Regions from separate parts of the Streptomyces sp. NPDC058373 genome, predicted to be linked through region 3. Evidence: riboswitches for the same ligand, from Rfam matches in the RefSeq annotation. Region 3 holds a riboswitch; each other region holds the start of a gene.
The links. A riboswitch is a leader RNA that binds a small molecule or an ion and turns the genes downstream of it on or off. The one in region 3 is predicted to bind cobalamin.
Positions count from the first base shown of each region.

Region 1 (4,203 bases), on a different contig from region 3:
GCCGGGCGCGCCCGGCGGGCCTGCTGGAGGGGGCCGTGCATCACCGGACCGCCGCTCAGCCGCGCCGTCGGCGGGACTGCCACACCGCCGCCGCGCCCAGCACGGCCACGGCGCCGGCTCCGACCAGCAGCCCGGCCGAAGGACCGCCGGGACCGGAGCCGGAATCCGCACCGGATTCCGGCTCCCCGGCCTCGGGCGAGGCCGCCTCCGAGGTCCCCTCGGCGGACGGCTCGCCCGAGCCCGACACCTGCTCGCCGCACCCGGCCTCCGGGTAGCCCACGATGGCGCAGAGCATCGCCGAGGAGTCGTACCGCAGCGGCGGCGCGACGGCGGCCAGCGCGTCGGCGGCGCTCGCCTCCTCGGCCACACTGGCGCAGGCGGTGCGGGGCTTCGGCGGGCGCTCGCCCTCCGGCGCGTCGGCGGCGGTGCCGAAGTCGATGACGAGGGCGACCCGCTTGCGGCCCGCGCGCTCCTCGGTGGCGGCGCAGATCTCCGCGAACCCGGCCTTCGCCCGGGGCGCGGCCGAGTCGTCGGCCTCCGCGCTCACCGCGAACCGGAACCCCTGCACCGAACCGTCGCCGGGCAGGGCCTGGGTCGGGCCCTGGGTGGCGTAGCTCCAGGTGGAGCCCTCGCGCTCCCAGAACGACCAGTACCGGTACCCGGCGGCCTGCGCGGGCGCCGCCACCAGCAGGGCGAGCAGCAGCCCGAGGAGCAGCGCGAACCCCGCCCGCAGGGTGCGGCGGGCGGGGCGGGACGCGGCGGAGCCGGGGGTCACTTGCGGCCGGACTTGTTGCGCAGGCTCAGCATCAGGCCGACACCGGCGCCGACGAGCAGGCCGACGCCGATGATCCACCAGACGCTGAGCTGCGAGCCGTCCTCGTCCGCCGCCTGCTCCTCGCCGCCCTGGGCGTCGGAGCCGCCCTTCCCGTCGGCCTCCGGCTCGGGACCGGTGGCGTTCAGCGCGGCGACCAGGTCGGTGGAGCCGAAGGCGCGCGGGTCGGTGCCGGTGGCGTGTGCGGTCAGCACGAGCTGGGCGTAGGCGGAGGGGCCGGACTGCTTCGCCCAGGCGGGTCCGTTCTTCTTCAGCCAGGCCAGCGGCTTCTTCGCGGCGTCGGTCAGCCCGGCCGCGTACAGCGCGGTCACCGCGTCGGCGGTGTTGCCGATGTCGGGCTGGTCCTCGGCGCCGGGCGTGGTGGAGGTGAGGTGGCCGTCCTTCTCGAGCAGGCCGGCGAGGTGGGCGGCGCCGTTGGCGGCGGCCGTCCGGGCGTCGGCGGGCTTCTCGCAGGCCGGCTGCGCCCCGGTCTTGCCCTTGGTGACGACCAGCGAGGAGCCGAGGCCGCCGAGGACCCCGGCGGCGGTGGCGTCGGCGTTGGCGTTCAGATCGCCGTTCTTCTCCGGCTGGAAGGCGAAGGCACCACCGCCGGCGCACTCCAGGCTGAGGCCGAGCAGCGCGTCCTCGGGCGTCCTGTCCTTCCCGGAGGTGACCGACGCGGCCTTCGTCCCGGTAGCGGCGAGCGCGCCGACCACCAGCGAGGTCGAGTTGGTGTCGGTGTCGTCGCCGGGGGTGTAGCTCCAGCCGCCGTCGTCGTTCTGGACCGACTTCAGCCAGTCGACGGCCTTGCCGACCGCCTTGTCGTGACCGCCGAGCGCGGCGAGCGCCTGCACGGCGGTGGCCGTCTGGTTGGTGTCGACCGGCGTCTTCGCGTCGCAGGCGGCCGACGGGTCGGCGCGGAACGGCGCGAACGAACCGTCCTCGCACTGCTGCCCCATCAGCCAGTCGACGGCCTTCGCCGCGGGCTCCACCCCGGCGGTGTCCTGCGCGAGCAGGGCCAGGGACTGGCGGTAGACGCCGTCGTAGGTCGGGTCGCCGTCGCCGTACAGGCCCGAGGGCACCCGGACGGAGGGGGACGGAGCGGGGGAGTCCTCGGCGACGGCGGCCGGAGCGAAGGCGGCCGACGCCGCCGTCAGTGCGGTCAGCGCGGTGAGCGCCAGGGCGCTGCGACGGACGGTCATGAGTGGTGGGTGCCCTCTCCTGAAGGAAGCCGGGCACGGGCGCGCGAAGGCGCCGGGCTCGGCTCCGTATGCCTCGACGGTGCCGGCCGCCGGAGGGGTCCGGCGGCGCGAGCCGGTCATGAGTCCGGTGAGGCATTCCGGCTGTGCCGGCCCGGATGTCCGGGCGGCTCACGGCTGCGGGTCAGCGCCGGATTCCCACCGGCTTCCCCTCACTCGGTCCTGACGACGACCTGGTCACTGTACCGGTGCGGGGGTGTGGTGGGCCGGGGCCGTTTCCCGGTGGCCGGGAGCCCGGGGCCCGCGCCGTCCGGGTCGTGGTGCGAATCACCTGTTCCGGAGGACCCGAAAGAGCTACCTGCCGGTAGATTCGATGCTTCGTGAACGATCAAGACCGACCGCGCCGAAACTTGTTGCGGATCGGAGTCCCGGCGTAACCTCCCGGGACATTGTGCTGGCAGAAGGGGGCCGGGTAGTGACCGCTGAGGCCATGGAGGCGGACCCCGCACGACAGCAAGCCTCCCCGGAACCGGCCTCGGGCGACCCCCTCGCGGGTGGCGACCGCCCGCTGCGCATCGCCCTCCTCACCTACAAGGGCGACCCCTTCTGCGGCGGCCAGGGCGTCTACGTCCGCCACCTCTCCCGCGAACTGGCCCGGCTCGGCCACCACGTCGAGGTCATCGGCGCCCAGCCCTACCCGGTCCTCGACGAGGGCGTGGAGCTGACCGAACTGGCCAGCCTCGACCTCTACCGCCAGCCCGACCCCTTCCGCACCCCCCGCCGGGGCGAGTACCGCGACTGGGTCGACGCGCTGGAGGTCGCCACCATGTGGACCGGCGGCTTCCCCGAGCCGCTCACCTTCAGCCTCCGCGCCCGCCGCCATCTCGCCGCGCTCGCCGGACGGTTCGACGTCATCCACGACAACCAGACACTCGGTTACGGCCTGCTCGGCGGCGCCCGCGCGCTCGGTGCCCCGCTCGTCACCACCGTCCACCACCCCATCACCGTCGACCGGCAGCTGGAACTGGACGCCGCCGACTCGTTCGTCCGCCGCCTCTCGGTCCGCCGCTGGTACGGCTTCACACGGATGCAGAAACGTGTCGCCCGGAAGCTGCCGTCGGTCCTCACCGTCTCCGGCACCTCCCGCCAGGAGATCGTCGACCACTTCGGCGTGCGGTCCGAGCGGGTCCACGTCGTCCACATCGGCGCCGACACCGACCTCTTCTCGCCCGACCCGTCCGTCGCCGAGGTGCCCGGCCGGATCGTCACCACCTCCAGCGCCGACGTACCCCTCAAGGGCCTCGTCCACCTGGTGGAGGCGCTCGCCAAGCTCCGCACCGAGAACCCCGACGCGCACCTCGTCGTCGTCGGCCGCCCCGCCGAGGACGGCCCCGTCGCGCAGGCCATCGAGCGGTTCGGCCTCACCGGCGCCATCGAGTTCGTCAAGGGCATCAGCGACGCCGAACTGGTCGACCTGATCCGCTCCGCCGAGATCGCGTGCGTCCCCTCCCTCTACGAGGGGTTCTCGCTGCCCGCCGCCGAGGCCATGGCCACCGGCACCCCGCTGGTCGCCACCACCGGCGGCGCCATCCCCGAGGTGGCCGGAGCCGACGGAGACACCTGCCTCGCCGTCCCGCCCGGCGACGCCGGGGCCCTCGCGACCGCCCTCGGCAAGCTCCTCGCCGACCCGGAGCTGCGCCGCCGCCTCGGCACCGCCGGACGCGCCCGGGTCCTCGCCAAGTTCACCTGGCGCCAGGCCGCCCTCGGCACCGTCGCCCACTACCGCCAGGCCATCGCCGGGAGCCCGGGTCGCCCCGCCGCCCCGGCCGCCACCGCCCGACCCGACCGCGAAAGCAGGTCCACGTGCTGACCGTCGACTTCACCCGCTTCCCGCTCGCCGCAGGCGACCGCGTGCTCGATCTGGGCTGCGGCGCGGGGCGCCACGCCTTCGAGTGCTACCGGCGCGGCGCGCAGGTGGTGGCGCTGGACCGCAACGCCGAGGAGATCCGCGAGGTCGCCACCTGGTTCGCGGCGATGAAGGAGGCCGGTGAGGCCCCGGCCGGAGCCACCGCCACCGCGATGGAGGGCGACGCCCTCAACCTGCCCTTCCCCGACGAGTCCTTCGACGTCGTCATCATCTCCGAGGTGATGGAGCACATCCCCGACGACAAGGGCGTCCTCGCCGAGATGGTC
Region 1 is NZ_JBHXJE010000063.1:19,756-23,958, reverse strand. It holds gene ACFWMZ_RS26100 (CbiQ family ECF transporter T component) at 1-44, opposite strand, end outside; gene ACFWMZ_RS26095 (SCO2322 family protein) at 56-775, opposite strand; gene ACFWMZ_RS26090 (prenyltransferase/squalene oxidase repeat-containing protein) at 772-2,013, opposite strand; cobalamin riboswitch at 2,123-2,261, opposite strand; gene ACFWMZ_RS26085 (glycosyltransferase family 4 protein) at 2,486-3,880, shown strand; gene ACFWMZ_RS26080 (methyltransferase domain-containing protein) at 3,874-4,203, shown strand, end outside.
Region 1: linked by a shared signal. The riboswitch ahead of ACFWMZ_RS26090 (prenyltransferase/squalene oxidase repeat-containing protein) and the one ahead of metE (5-methyltetrahydropteroyltriglutamate--homocysteine S-methyltransferase) in region 3 are both predicted to bind cobalamin.

Region 2 (4,203 bases), on a different contig from region 3:
TCGCCGGCCCGATGACCGACCGGGCGCTGCGCCCGACGCTGTACGGCGGCCTCGCGGTCATGGCCGTCACTCTCTTCGCCTTCTACTTCGCGGTGCAGCACACGGCGACGGCCCTGGTCTGCGTCCTGCTGATCGGCGCCATGGGCTCCTTCATCACCACGCCGGTGCAGATGCTGCTCATGGCCAAGGCCGAACAGGCCCCGACCATGGCGGCCGCCTCCAACCACTCCGCCTTCAACCTCGCCAACGCCGGCGGCGCCTGGCTCGGCGGCCTGGTCATCTCGGCCGGGTGGGGCTGGGCCTCGCCCGCGCTGGTGGGGGCGTCGCTGGCGGTCGTCGGGCTCGGCCTGGCGGTGATCGGCGGGGCGATGGACGGTGGGCGCGGGCCGCTTCGGCGGGGTGGCTCCCGGTCGACCGTGGTGGCCGGGACCCCCGGAGCCGGCACCGCTACGGGGGCAGGCGCCAAGGCGACCGGCGCCCAGGAGAGCGGCGCCGGGCAGGCGGCGGAGGCCGAGCGGGCCGGGTAGTCCGGTGCTGGGCCGATCCCGCCCGGACCGTCACCCGCAGCCCGGGGCGGCCCCTGGCGCGGCCCCCTCACGCCCCCGTCGTGGACCCAGGCCGCACGATCATCAGCACCACCACCGTCGCCCACAGCAAGTTGAAGATACCGGCGGTCATGGCCAGCTTGGCGGTCGCCGGGCGGCGGTCCGCCGCGGTGGCCGGGTCGGCCGTGTCAGTCGTCGAGGGCGGGTCCGGGGTGGCTGTGTGAGGCGTCGAGGGCGTCTGCGAAGTGGCTGTGTGAGGCGTCGAGGATGCCCGCGAAGTGGCCGTGTCCAGCAGCCATCCCTGTTCCGGAAGGATCACCGCCACCGGCAGCCACGCCGCGATCCCGGTCAGCACGATCGAGACGAGGAGCCAGGCGTCCGTCAGGGCGCCGAGGGCGGCGCCGGTGGCGATGCCGAGGACCGGGACGGCGATGCCGACGTAGGCGTAGCTGCGGCAGATCTTGTGGAGGAGGGCGGTGGCTTCGGGGGCCGTCTGGGTTCTGGCGTAGCGCGGGAACATCGAGGCGGGGACGGCGGCGAGCCTCGCCATGGCCGTCACGGCGTTCGCCCTGGCCGCCGCCGCGTGCCTCGCCGAGGAGTGGCCGCTGACCGTGCTGGCCGGTGTTCTGGCGGCCGCCTCCCACGCGGCGGTCGCGGGGTCGGCCCGTGCCTGCCGGGGATGCGCGCGGCTGCCGTCCGGGGAGGCGGTGGCGGCGTAGGAGGGAGGCCGGCCCGAGGCGGGGGCGGGGGATTACCCCACCCCTGGTCCGCCCGGCCGCCCCATGTCGCCGGGGGGCGCCGGACCGGCATCGTGGACACGCACCCGGGGCAGCGCGATCGCCGCGGCGTCGCTCCGTCCCTCGCTCCCTCCTCCCGGATGAGAGGTCACCCATGGCCACCGTCGACGCTCCCCCCACCTGCCCCCTGCCGCACGTCTCCGAGGAGTCGGCCTTCTCCGAGCGGCCCGCCGTCGTCCGGCGGGGGCCGTTGGCGGCGGCGACCTGGCGGGAGATCGGGTACGTGTTCAGCTCGTTCCCCGTCGCCATCGCCGGGTTCGTCTTCGCCGTCACCCTGTTCTCGGCCGGCGCGGGGCTGGCGATCACCGTGCTCGGGCTGCCCGTGCTGGCGGTGCTGCTGGCCGGGGCGCGGCTGCTCGGGGCGGGGGAGCGGGGGCGGGCCGGGGCTCTGCTGGGGGTGAGGACGGTGGCGCCCGCGCCGGTCGGTAAGGGCGGGATCAAGGAGCGGCTGGCGGACGTGGCGGGGTGGAAGGCCGTGCTGTTCCAGGTCGTCATGTTCCCGTGGCGGATCGCCTCGTTCGTCGTGACGCTGACCTTCCTGGCCACGGGGTGGGTGGTCGCCCTCCTCCCGCTCTACGCCTGGGTCTTCCCCACCTTCGTCGGCTGGCCCGGCTACCGCCTCTTCGACTTCACCACCGACGCGGGCGTCCACCACGCCTACTACCTGGAGTCGCCCTTCCAGATCGGCGCGGCCTCCCTGCTCGGCATCGGGCTCGTGCTGCTGACGCCGGTGCTGGTGCGGGCGATGAACCGGGTGGAGCGGTCGGCGGTGCGGGGGTTGCTGGCGGGGTGAGGCGTCCTCACCGCAGGAGGGGAGCGGTCGGAGGAGGCCCGGGCGTCGCGGTGGCGGCGCCCGGGCCTTCGCCGTCGGTTCAGCCCTGCTCCTCCGGCGTCTCCAGCGCGGCGACCGGTCGCGGCGCCCCCCGGTCGTCCACCGCCACGAAGGTGAGGCGGCCGGTGGCGACCTCGGTGGTGGGGCCCGAGGTGTTCCAGGACTCGGCGGTGACGCGGACGGCGACCGTCATGGAGGTGCGGCCCGCGCGGACCAGGGCGGCGTGGAGGTTGAGGAGGTCGCCGGCGCGGACGGGGGCGAGGAAGGCGATGCGGTCGACGGCGACGGTGACGGCGGGGCCGTCGGCGTGGCGGCCGGCGGCGGCCGCGGCCGCGTCGTCGATCAGCTTCATCACGACGCCGCCGTGGATGGTGCCGTAGAGGTTGGTGTCGTGCTCGCTCATGATGTGGGCGAGCTTCACCTGGGAGTCGGCCGGGGTCTTGGTGGTCCGGGGCGCGGTGCCGGTGGTTTCGGGCACGTCAACTCTCCTTCGCGAGTTGGCAGGAAACCTCGGCGGGGAGTGCGCGCACGGCGATGGCTTCGCCGAGGTCACCGCGCGGCCGGACGGCCACGCGGGCAACGGCAGGTCTTCGGACTCGCGGGCCCGCCCGGCGGACCTGCCGCCGAGCCCCTACTGGCCGTCGCTTCCCGGCCCCCAGGGGGCCAGTGCGTAGGACGGCGGTCGTTCCCGCTCACCGCTGCGGGGCAGTCCCGGATTCCCACCGGGTTCCCTCTTGCGACGCGCCCGCCTGGGGGGCGGGGCGAACCGGTTGCCCGGTCAGGGTAGTCGGCGGTGTCGCGGGTCAGCCGCGCCCCACCTCGCGGAACCTTCGCACCGCCACCCCCATGAAGACCGCCGTGATCCCCAGCGCGCAGAGCAGGGCGTACGGGAGGGCGTGGACGACCGGCCAGGTGTCGCGGGTGGGGGCCATGGGCGGGGCCGGGTTGGCGAAGAGGTCGCGGAGGGCGGTGGCGGTGGCGGAGACCGGGTTCCAGTCGGCGATCGGGCGGAGGGCGGCGGGGAGGGTGGCCGTGGGGACGAAGGCGGAGGATAGGAAGGTGACGGGGAAGAGCCAGATGAGGCCGGCGCTCTGGGCGACCTCGACGCTGCGGGCGGTGAGGCCGATGGTGGCGCCGACCCAGGACATGGCGAAGGCGAAGAGGAGGATCAGGAGGTAGGCGAGAACGGCCTCGGGGAGGGTGCCGGCGATGCGCCAGCCGATGAACAGCCCGCAGAGGGAGGTGACGGTGACGGTCAGCACGCTCATGGTGAGGTCGGAGAGGGTGCGGCCGAGGATCACCGCCATCGGGGACATGGGCAGGGAGCGGAAGCGGTCGACGATGCCCCGGTCCAGGTCGCCTGCGAGGCCCAGCGCGGTGAAGGCGGCGTTGAAGGTGACGGCCTGGGCGAAGATGCCGCCCATCAGGTACGTGCGGTAGGCGTCGCCGCCGAGGCTGCCGCCGAAGACGTAGGAGAGCAGCAGGACGAACATCACCGGCTGGATCAGGGCGGCGATGACCGAGCCGGGGGTGCGGCGGAGGTTCAGGAGGTTGCGCCAGGCGATGATCGTGGCGTCCCTGGCGACGCGGGTCACGGGCGCCATGCGGGTTCCTTCGCGGGTTCGGGGGCCGGGGCGGGCGCGGGCGTCGCGGCCCCCTGGCCGGTCAGGGCGAGGAAGACGTCGTCCAGCGTCGGGGGCGCGAGGCTGACCGGGCCGAGGGGGACGGCGGCGTGGCGCAGTGTGGTCAGGGCCTGTTCGAGGGTGGCGGGGCCGTGGTCGGTGGGGAGGGTGAGGACGCCGGTGCGCGGGTCGAGGTGGGGCTGGTGGGGGGTGAGGGGGGCCAGGAGGGCGAGGGCGGTGGGGCGGGTCGCGGGGTCGGGGAGGGCGAGGGTGAGGCGTTCGCCGCCGACGCGGGACTTGAGGGCGGCGGCGGTGCCCTGGGCGATGACGCGGCCGTGGTCGATGACGGCGATGGCGTCGGCGAGGTGGTCGGCCTCCTCCAGGTACTGGGTGGTGAGCAGCACGGT
Region 2 is NZ_JBHXJE010000044.1:9,035-13,237, forward strand. It holds gene ACFWMZ_RS22445 (MFS transporter) at 1-527, shown strand, start outside; gene ACFWMZ_RS22450 (hypothetical protein) at 595-1,095, opposite strand; partial or broken gene ACFWMZ_RS22455 (hypothetical protein) at 1,073-1,264, shown strand; gene ACFWMZ_RS22460 (sensor domain-containing protein) at 1,437-2,135, shown strand; gene ACFWMZ_RS22465 (acyl-CoA thioesterase) at 2,215-2,652, opposite strand; cobalamin riboswitch at 2,759-2,910, opposite strand; gene ACFWMZ_RS22470 (ABC transporter permease) at 2,978-3,778, opposite strand; gene ACFWMZ_RS22475 (ATP-binding cassette domain-containing protein) at 3,766-4,203, opposite strand, start outside.
Region 2: linked by a shared signal. The riboswitch ahead of ACFWMZ_RS22465 (acyl-CoA thioesterase) and the one ahead of metE (5-methyltetrahydropteroyltriglutamate--homocysteine S-methyltransferase) in region 3 are both predicted to bind cobalamin.

Region 3 (4,203 bases):
CGGGAGATGTCCCCGGCGAGGACCGGCGGGCGGACGTAGCGGGTGCCGTACGACTGGACCCAGCCGTGCTGGGTGGCGAGGTAGCCGGTGAGCTGCTCGGCGAAGTACTGGACCATGTCGTTGCGTTCGGCCTCGCCGTGCACCAGGACGTCGAGCCCGGCCTTCTCCTGGAAGGCGACGACCTCGGCGATCTCGGCGGCGATGCGCTCCTCGTACCCGGCGGTGCCGATCCGGCCCGCGCGCAGGTCGGCGCGGGCGGCGCGCACCTCGCCGGTCTGCGGGAACGAACCGATGGTCGTGGTGGGCAGCAGCGGCAGCCGCAGCCGCTCCCGCTGGGCGGCGGCGCGCTCCGGGTACGGCTGGGGGCGGCGCGCGTCGGCCTCGGTGACGGCGGCGGTCCTGGCGCGGACGGCGGGGTCGCGGGTGAGCGGGGAGCGGGCGCGGGAGACGAGGTCGGCCCGGTTGGCGGCGATCTCCGCGGCGATGGCGCCGGTGCCCTGGGCCAGGCCCTTGGCGAGGGTGACGATCTCGGTGGTCTTCTGCCGGGCGAAGGCGAGCCAGCGCAGGATCTGCGGGTCGATGTCGCGTTCGGGCGCGGTGTCGAGCGGGACGTGCAGCAGGGAGCAGGAGGCGGCGACGTCGACGCGGTCGGCGAGGCCGAGCAGGGTGGCGAGGGTGGCGAGCGACTTCTCGTAGTCGTTGATCCAGATGTTGCGGCCGTTGACGACGCCCGCTACGAGCCGCTTGCCGGGCAGGCCGCCGACGGCGGCGAGGTCGTCCAGGTTGGCGGCGGCGGCCTCGGTGAAGTCGAGGGCCAGCCCCTCGACGGGGGCCTTGGCCAGCACCGGCAGCGCCTCACCGAGGCGGTCGAAGTACGAGGCCACCAGCAGCTTGGGCCGGTCGGTGAGGGCGCCGAGGTCGCGGTAGGCGCGGGCGGCGGCGTTCAGCTCGGCCGGGGTGCGGTCCTGGACGAGGGCGGGCTCGTCGAGCTGGGCCCATCCGGCGCCGGCGGCGCGCAGGTCGGCCAGGACCTCGGCGTAGACGGGGAGCAGCCCGTCGAGCAGGGTGAGCGGCTCGAAGTCGTCGGCGACGCCGGGGGCGGGCTTGGCGAGCAGGAGGTAGGTGACGGGGCCGACGAGGACGGGGCGGGCGGTGTGGCCGAGCGCGAGCGCCTCTGCCACCTCGGCGACCTGCTGGGCGGAGTCGGCGGTGAAGACGGTGTCGGGGCCGAGTTCGGGGACCAGGTAGTGGTAGTTGGTGTCGAACCACTTGGTCATCTCCAGCGGCGCGACGTCCTGGTTGCCGCGGGCCATGGCGAAGTAGCCGTCGAGCGGGTCCGCGTCGACGGCCGTGCGGTGGCGCGGGGGGACGGCGCCGACCATGACGCTGGTGTCCAGGACGTGGTCGTAGTACGAGAAGTCACCGGTGGGCACCTCGTCGATGCCCGCCTCGGCCAGCTGGCCCCAGCGGGAGCGGCGCAGCGCGGCGGCCGTCTCCTTGAGGGCGTCGGCGGTGACGCGGCCCTTCCAGTAGCCCTCGACGGCCTTCTTCAGTTCCCGGTTCTGTCCCTGGCGGGGGTAGCCGTACACGGTCGGCCGTGCTGCCGCGGCTGCGGACTTCGCTGTCACGGAACTCTCCTTCGCGAGATGTCTCCTGGCATCCCGGGGACGGGACGCGAGCGCGAAGGGACGACGGACCGGACGGCGAACCCGCGCCCGGGGGCGCGCCCTGTCCGTCCGATGTGTACTCCCCCGGACTTCGTCCGAGGGTGTCCCCGACCCGCCCACGAGGTCACCGGGATGTCCGCACACGATCGTCGCGTGCGGGCGGCGGGCAGGTCTTCGGACTCGCGGGCACGTCCATCTGGGCGGACATCTACTGGCCGTCGCTTCCCGGGTCCGTGTCTCCGGACCCAGTGCGTATGACGGCGGTCGTTCCCACTCACCGCTGCGGGGCAGTCCCGGATTCCCCCCGGGTTCCCTCTTACGACGCCCTGCCTGGCGGACAGGGCGAACCAGTCGCACCGGTCAGCGTAGCGGGGGGTCGTCTCGCGTGGGCGGCTGTTCACATGCCGGGATCCGGGGGTGGGACGCGGCCGGGGCGACGGCCTCCCCGCCGTACGGCCAGACGGCGAGGGCGCGCAGGGTGACCGCTGTCTCGGCGCGCAGGCAGGAGTGCGCCGCCGTCCCCCCGTGATCTTGCGGGACGTCCACGCCGCTGACCTGCGGCCGAGCCCCGGCGGGCGAGCAGGGCCCGGGTCCGCGGGACGCGTCCCCGGCTTCCGGTTCGCCGCACCGTCAGGCGGCCGCCGCCCGGAACCCGTTCATTCGCGGGCTGGGACGGGGTGCGGGAGCTCCGGAGTTCGTCGTCATGTCTTCCCAGTGACGAACGTGTTCGTCACGAACAAGTCCAACACGTACGCGTTCGTCGGCGCCCGGTCGGACGCGCACGTCGCCGTTGCCGGGATCGCCCCGCCCGAGCCCCACCCGCCCGGAGCGGCATCCCGGCAAAAGCGGAGGCCAGGCGCCCGCCGAGCACCCCCGTCGGCCGACTCTCGCCCTCACTTCACTTCCTGACGCCACGCCAGGACTTCCTTCACGTCTTGTTACAACTCTTGACGCACCAGGTTTCCGGGAGAACCATCAGCCCCCATGGAGAGCGCTTCCACAGCGCTCTCCCGCCTTTCCCTGTGCTCAATCGGCCCCACCCCCGCACCCCCCAGCGCCCCCGCACCGGCCGCCGGCAGCAGCCACGGACGGGACGGCGGGCCCATGTCCCCCCACTCCGACAGCTCAGGAGAGCCGACATGCTCACCACCTTCTTCCAACCCCCACGACCGGGCGGCGGGCCCCGTCCCCGAGCCCGGCACCGCAGAACACTCTCGGCGCTCGTCGCGGGCGCCCTCACCGCCACGGCACTGGTCATGCTCCCCGCCACCTCGTCGCAGGCGGCACCCGCACCCGCCGCCCAGAACAACGTCGACCCCGTCGAGGGCGGCGGCGACCTCGGCCCCAACGTCCACGTCTTCGACCCGTCGACGCCGGACATCCAGGGCACGGTCGACCAGATCTTCAAGGAGCAGGAGTCGGCGCAGTTCGGCGAGGGACGCCACGCCCTCATGTTCAAGCCGGGCACCTACGACGACCTCAACGTGCAGATCGGCTTCTACACCGCCATCTCCGGGCTCGGCCTCTCCCCCGACGACACCCACTTCAACGGGGACGTGACGGTCGACGCCGGCTGGTTCGACGGCAACGCCACGCAGAACTTCTGGCGTTCGGCGGAGAACCTCTCGCTCAGCCCCGTCAACGGCACCAACCGCTGGGCCGTGTCGCAGGCGGCGCCGTTCCGCCGGATGCACGTCCGCGGTGGTCTGAACCTGGCGCCCGACGGCTACGGCTGGGCGAGCGGCGGCTACATCGCCGACTCCAAGATCGACGGCGAGGTCGGCCCCTACTCGCAGCAGCAGTGGTACACCCGCGACAGCTCGGTCGGCGGCTGGACCAACGGCGTCTGGAACATGGTCTTCTCCGGTGTGGAGGGCGCCCCGGGGCAGGGCTTCCCGGAGCCGCCGTACACCACGCTGGAGACCACGCCGATCTCCCGTGAGAAGCCGTTCCTGTACCTGGACGGCGACGACTACAAGGTGTTCGTCCCCGAGAAGCGGACCAACGCGCGCGGCGTCTCGTGGGAGGGGAACCAGCAGGGCGAGTCACTGCCGCTGGACCAGTTCTACGTGGTGAAGCCGGGGGCGACGGCGGCGACCATCAACGCCGCCGTGGACCAGGGGCTGCACCTGCTGTTCACGCCGGGCATCTACCACGTGGACGAGACGATCGACATCGACCGGGCGGACACCGTCGTCCTCGGCCTCGGCTACGCGACGATCATCCCGGACAACGGGGTGACCGCGGTGAAGGTCGGCGACGTCGACGGGGTGCGGCTGGCCGGACTCCTGATCGACGCGGGCACCGAGAACTCCGAGACGCTGGTGGAGATCGGCGAGGAGGGCTCCTCCGCCAGTCACGCGGACAACCCGACGACCGTGCAGGACGTCTTCATCCGCATCGGCGGCGCCGGCCCCGGCAAGGCCACCACCAGCCTCGTCGTCAACAGCAACGACACCATCGTCGACCACACCTGGATCTGGCGCGCCGACCACGGCGAGGGCGTCGGCTGGGAGACCAACCGGGCCGACTACGG
Region 3 is NZ_JBHXJE010000047.1:39,898-44,100, reverse strand. It holds partial or broken gene metE (5-methyltetrahydropteroyltriglutamate--homocysteine S-methyltransferase) at 1-1,628, opposite strand, end outside; cobalamin riboswitch at 1,836-1,986, opposite strand; gene ACFWMZ_RS23310 (coagulation factor 5/8 type domain-containing protein) at 2,807-4,203, shown strand, end outside.

Region 4 (4,203 bases), on a different contig from region 3:
GGCGCTCCCGGCGGGAGGAACGGCAGGCCGGGCGGGGCGCCCCGCTCGATGAGGCGCAGCAGCGCCTCGGTGTCGGCGTGCTCCTCGATCAGGTCGCCGAGCCGGTCGAGCTGCTCCTCGCGGAGCAGGCCGAAGGAGGTGTCGGGGGCGGGGACGAAGCGGCGGCCCGCGGCCCGGGCCACCTCGGTGAGGAAGGCCCTGCGGTAGCCGTCGCTCTCCAGCGAGCCGTGCCAGTGGGTGCCCCACACCGCGCCGACCCGGCAGCCGTCCAGGGCCCGCCCGGCCGCGTCGGTGAAGACCGGCTCGCCGCCCCGTACCTCGGCGACGCCGTGATGGATCTCGTACCCCTCGGCCGGCTCGCCGAGGGCCGAACCGGCCGGCCGCGCCAGCGTCTTCCCGGCCGCGAACCGCACTCGCACCGGCAGCACGCCGAGCCCCGCCACGGTGCCCGCCCGGGACTCCACCTCGTCCTCGATCCGCTCGCCGAGGAGCTGGTAGCCGCCGCAGATGCCGAGCACCGGCCGCCCCTCGGCGACCCGCCGCAGCAGCGCGTCGGCCAGACCCCGCTCACGCAGCCAGGCCAGCGCGCGGACCGTGCCCCGGGTGCCGGGGACCACCACCAGGTCGGCGTCGGCCAGCTCCTCGGCCCGGTCCACGAACCGCACCACCACGCCCGGTTCGGCGGCCAGCGCGTCCACGTCGGTGAAGTTCGACATCAGCGGCACCGCGCAGACCGCGACCCGCAGCACGTCCTCGCCGACCGGCGGTGCCACCACCGACTCGCGGACCGCGCCGCGCAGCGAGACCCGCAGCCCGTCCTCCTCGTCGATGCCGAGCCCGTCGGCGTACGGCAGGACGCCGTAGGTGTGCCGTCCGGTGATGCCCCGCAGCATCTCGACGCCGGGCTTCAGCAACTCGACGTCGCCCCGGAACTTGTTGACCACGTACCCGGCCACCAACGCCTGGTCCTCGGGGGCCAGCAGTGCCGTGGTGCCGAAGAACGAGGCGAAGACCCCGCCCCGGTCGATGTCGCCGACCACCAGCACCGGCAGCTTCGCCGCGCGGGCCACGCCCATGTTGACGATGTCGGTGCGGCGCAGGTTGATCTCGGCGGGGCTGCCCGCGCCCTCGCAGACCACCACGTCGTGCTCGGCCCGCAGCCGGGCCAGGCACTCCAGCACCGGTTCCAGCAGTGCCTCACGGCGGCCGCCCGCCACCGCACGCGCCGGCTCCCCGGGCCGTGCCGAGCCGAAGAAACCCTGGGCGCTCAGCTCCCCGACCGGCTTGCCGAGCAGCACGACCTGGCTGGAGCGGTCGCTGCCGGGCTTGAGCAGGACCGGGTTCATCAGCGCCGTCGGCTCGACGCGGGCGGCCTGCGCCTGCATGGCCTGGGCCCGGCCGATCTCCGCGCCCTCCCGGGTGACGAACGAGTTGAGGGACATGTTCTGCCCCTTGAACGGCGCCACCTTCACCCCGCGCCGCGCCAGCCACCGGCAGATGCCCGCCGTCAGCACGCTCTTCCCGGCGTCCGAGGTGGTCCCCGCGATCAGCACTCCGCCGCTCATGCCCCTGCCCGTCCCTTCCCGGTTCCCGCGCGCCGGGCGCGCCCGCGTACCGCTCCGGCGGCCAGGCGTGCGCCCGCCCCCGCCACCAGGGCCAGCGCCCCGACGCGCCGGGAGAGCCGGGCGGCCCGTTCGATGTCGCCGGGCCGCACCGGGCGGCCCTGGCCGCCGAGCACCGGCCGGTGCTCGGTCCGCCCGCCGTACGCCAGGGTCCCGCCGAGCCGCACCCCGAGCGCGCCGGCGAACGCCGCCTCGACCGGGCCCGCGTTGGGGCTCGGGTGGCGGTGCGCGTCGGCGCGCCAGGCCCGGACGGCGCCACGCGGGTCGGGTCCGGCGAGGACGGCGAGGGCGGCCGTCAGCCGCGCCCCCGGGTAGCCGACGGCGTCGTCGAGGCGGGCCGAGGCCCAGCCGAACCGGCGCAGCCGGGGCGACTTGTGGCCGACCATGGCGTCCAGCGTGTTGACGGCGCGGAACCCGACGAGGCCGGGGACGCCCGCGACCGCGCCCCAGACCAGGGCGCCGACCACCGCGTCCGAGGTGTTCTCGGCGACCGACTCCACCACGGCACGGGCCAGCGCGTCGGCGTCCAGCGCCTGCGGGTCGCGCCCGCAGAGGCGGGGCAGCAGCCGCCGCGCCTCGGCCACGTCACCGGCCTGGAGGGCGGCGCCGATCAGCCGGGCCTCACGCACCAGCGAGGTGCCGCCGACCACGGCCCAGGTCGTGGTGGCGGTCAGCGCGACGGCGCCGCGCGGGTGGCGGCGTACGGCTCGACCGGCCAGCGCGGCGGCGGCGGTGGCGCCGCCCGCGCAGAGCGCGGTGTGCAGGGCGCCCCAGCCGCGGTGGTCGTGCCACAGGCGCCGCTCCACGGCGGCGGCCGCCCGGCCGAAGAGGGCCACGGGGTGGCCCCGGCCGGGGTCGGCGAGAAGGGCGTCGGCCAGCAGCCCGGCGGTGGCGCCGCACGCGAAGACGCGGCCGGCACGGTCCACGGGGCTCAGTCCGTTCGGCGCTCGGGGGACCGGTGGACGGCTGGAGGGGGCGGCGACGGGCAGCCACGCATGGCGGTGTGTCCTCACTCAGGGTCCGCGCCCTGGTTCGACGTGACCGGGGGCGAGAGTCTCCTGGCTTCCGGATCGGCGGCATCCCCTGGCCTTCCAGCCCCTGGGGGCCGTGGCGCTCGGCGGAGATGCCGCTCCCCGGTGACAGTGGCGGGACCGCGCCGGATTCGCACCGGCTTCCTCTGCTGCCTCCGTGTTTCGGCCCCGGCAGTCCACCACGTGCCCGGAACACCAGTCAACTCACCGTTGACCTGCGGCGAAGAGTGTGTGGAGCCCCACAGCGGGGGCGGCGCGGCACCGGGCGCCCGCGCCGCCGTACGCCGAAGGGCGGGCCGGACGCCGTACGTCCGGTCCGCCCTTCGCGGCGGGAGGTGGCCCTCAGGCCACGATGATGTAGATCCCGTAGGCGACCGCCGCCGCGCAGAGGGCGAAGCAGAGGTAGCCGCCGGTCCTGGCGAGGGCGCCGGATCCGCCGCCCTGCGTGCTGCTCGCGCCCTTGGAGAGGCCCACGATGCCGAGGGTGAAGAAGCCGACGAGCGCGACGGTGACCACGAGGCTCACGCCGAAGACGGCGCCGAGGGCTGCCCAGTCGATGTGCATGGTGAGGTGTCCTTACGTACGCGAGGCCGGGTCAGACCGTGGCCGGCCGGGCCGGTTCGGCGGAGGAGTGGCCGGGCTGGCCGGGGATCGAGGAGAGCGGGGAGCCGCCCGCCGGACCGTCGCCGTCCCGGTCGTCGTCGTCCCGCTCGCCGGAGGCGTCCGAGGCGGCGGCCTCGTCGGAGGCGGCGGCCGCGCCGGTGGGCGGCGGGGCGACGGAGGCCATGGCCTGGGTGACGACGCCCGAGGGCTCGTCCTGGCCCGGCTCGACGTCGTTGACGTTGTCGTGGGTGACGGGGGAGCGGCGCGAGCGCAGCCAGATCGCGAAGGACCCGCCGACCAGCAGGACCGCGGTGGCGGCGACGCCCCAGTCGCCCTGCTTGGTGAGGAACTCGGCGGCCGCGCCGACCAGGGCGGCGGCCGGGAGCGTCAGGCCCCAGGCGACGAACATCCGGGTGGCGGTCGACCAGCGGACGACACCGCCCTTGCGGCCGAGGCCCGCACCCATCACCGCGCCGGAGCACGACTGGGTGGTGGAGAGGGAGAAGCCCAGGTGGGAGGAGGCCAGGATGACCGTCGCGGCGCTGGTCTGGGCGGCGAAGCCCTGCGGCGGCGTGAGGTCGGTGAGGCCCTTGCCCATGGTCCGGATGATGCGCCAGCCGCCCAGGTACGTACCGAGCGCGATGGCGACACCGGCGGAGACGATGACCCACATCGGGGGGTTGGAGCCGGGCGCGAGGACACCGCCGGTCACCAGGGCGAGGGTGATGACACCCATCGTCTTCTGGGCGTCGTTGGTGCCGTGCGCCAGCGAGACCAGGCCGGCCGAGGCGATCTGTCCGGCGCGGTAGCCCTTGGCGGTGGACTTCTCGTCCACGTTCCGGTTGATCCGGAAGGTCAGCCGGGTGGCGAGCATCGCGGCGAGGCCGGCGACGAGCGGCGCGGCGAGCGCCGGGAGCAGCACCTTGGTGACGACGGTGCCGCCGTTG
Region 4 is NZ_JBHXJE010000033.1:24,219-28,421, forward strand. It holds gene ACFWMZ_RS19265 (cobyric acid synthase) at 1-1,565, opposite strand, end outside; gene ACFWMZ_RS19270 (cobalamin biosynthesis protein) at 1,562-2,548, opposite strand; cobalamin riboswitch at 2,674-2,801, opposite strand; gene ACFWMZ_RS19275 (hypothetical protein) at 2,996-3,217, opposite strand; gene ACFWMZ_RS19280 (anion permease) at 3,249-4,203, opposite strand, start outside.
Region 4: linked by a shared signal. The riboswitch ahead of ACFWMZ_RS19270 (cobalamin biosynthesis protein) and the one ahead of metE (5-methyltetrahydropteroyltriglutamate--homocysteine S-methyltransferase) in region 3 are both predicted to bind cobalamin.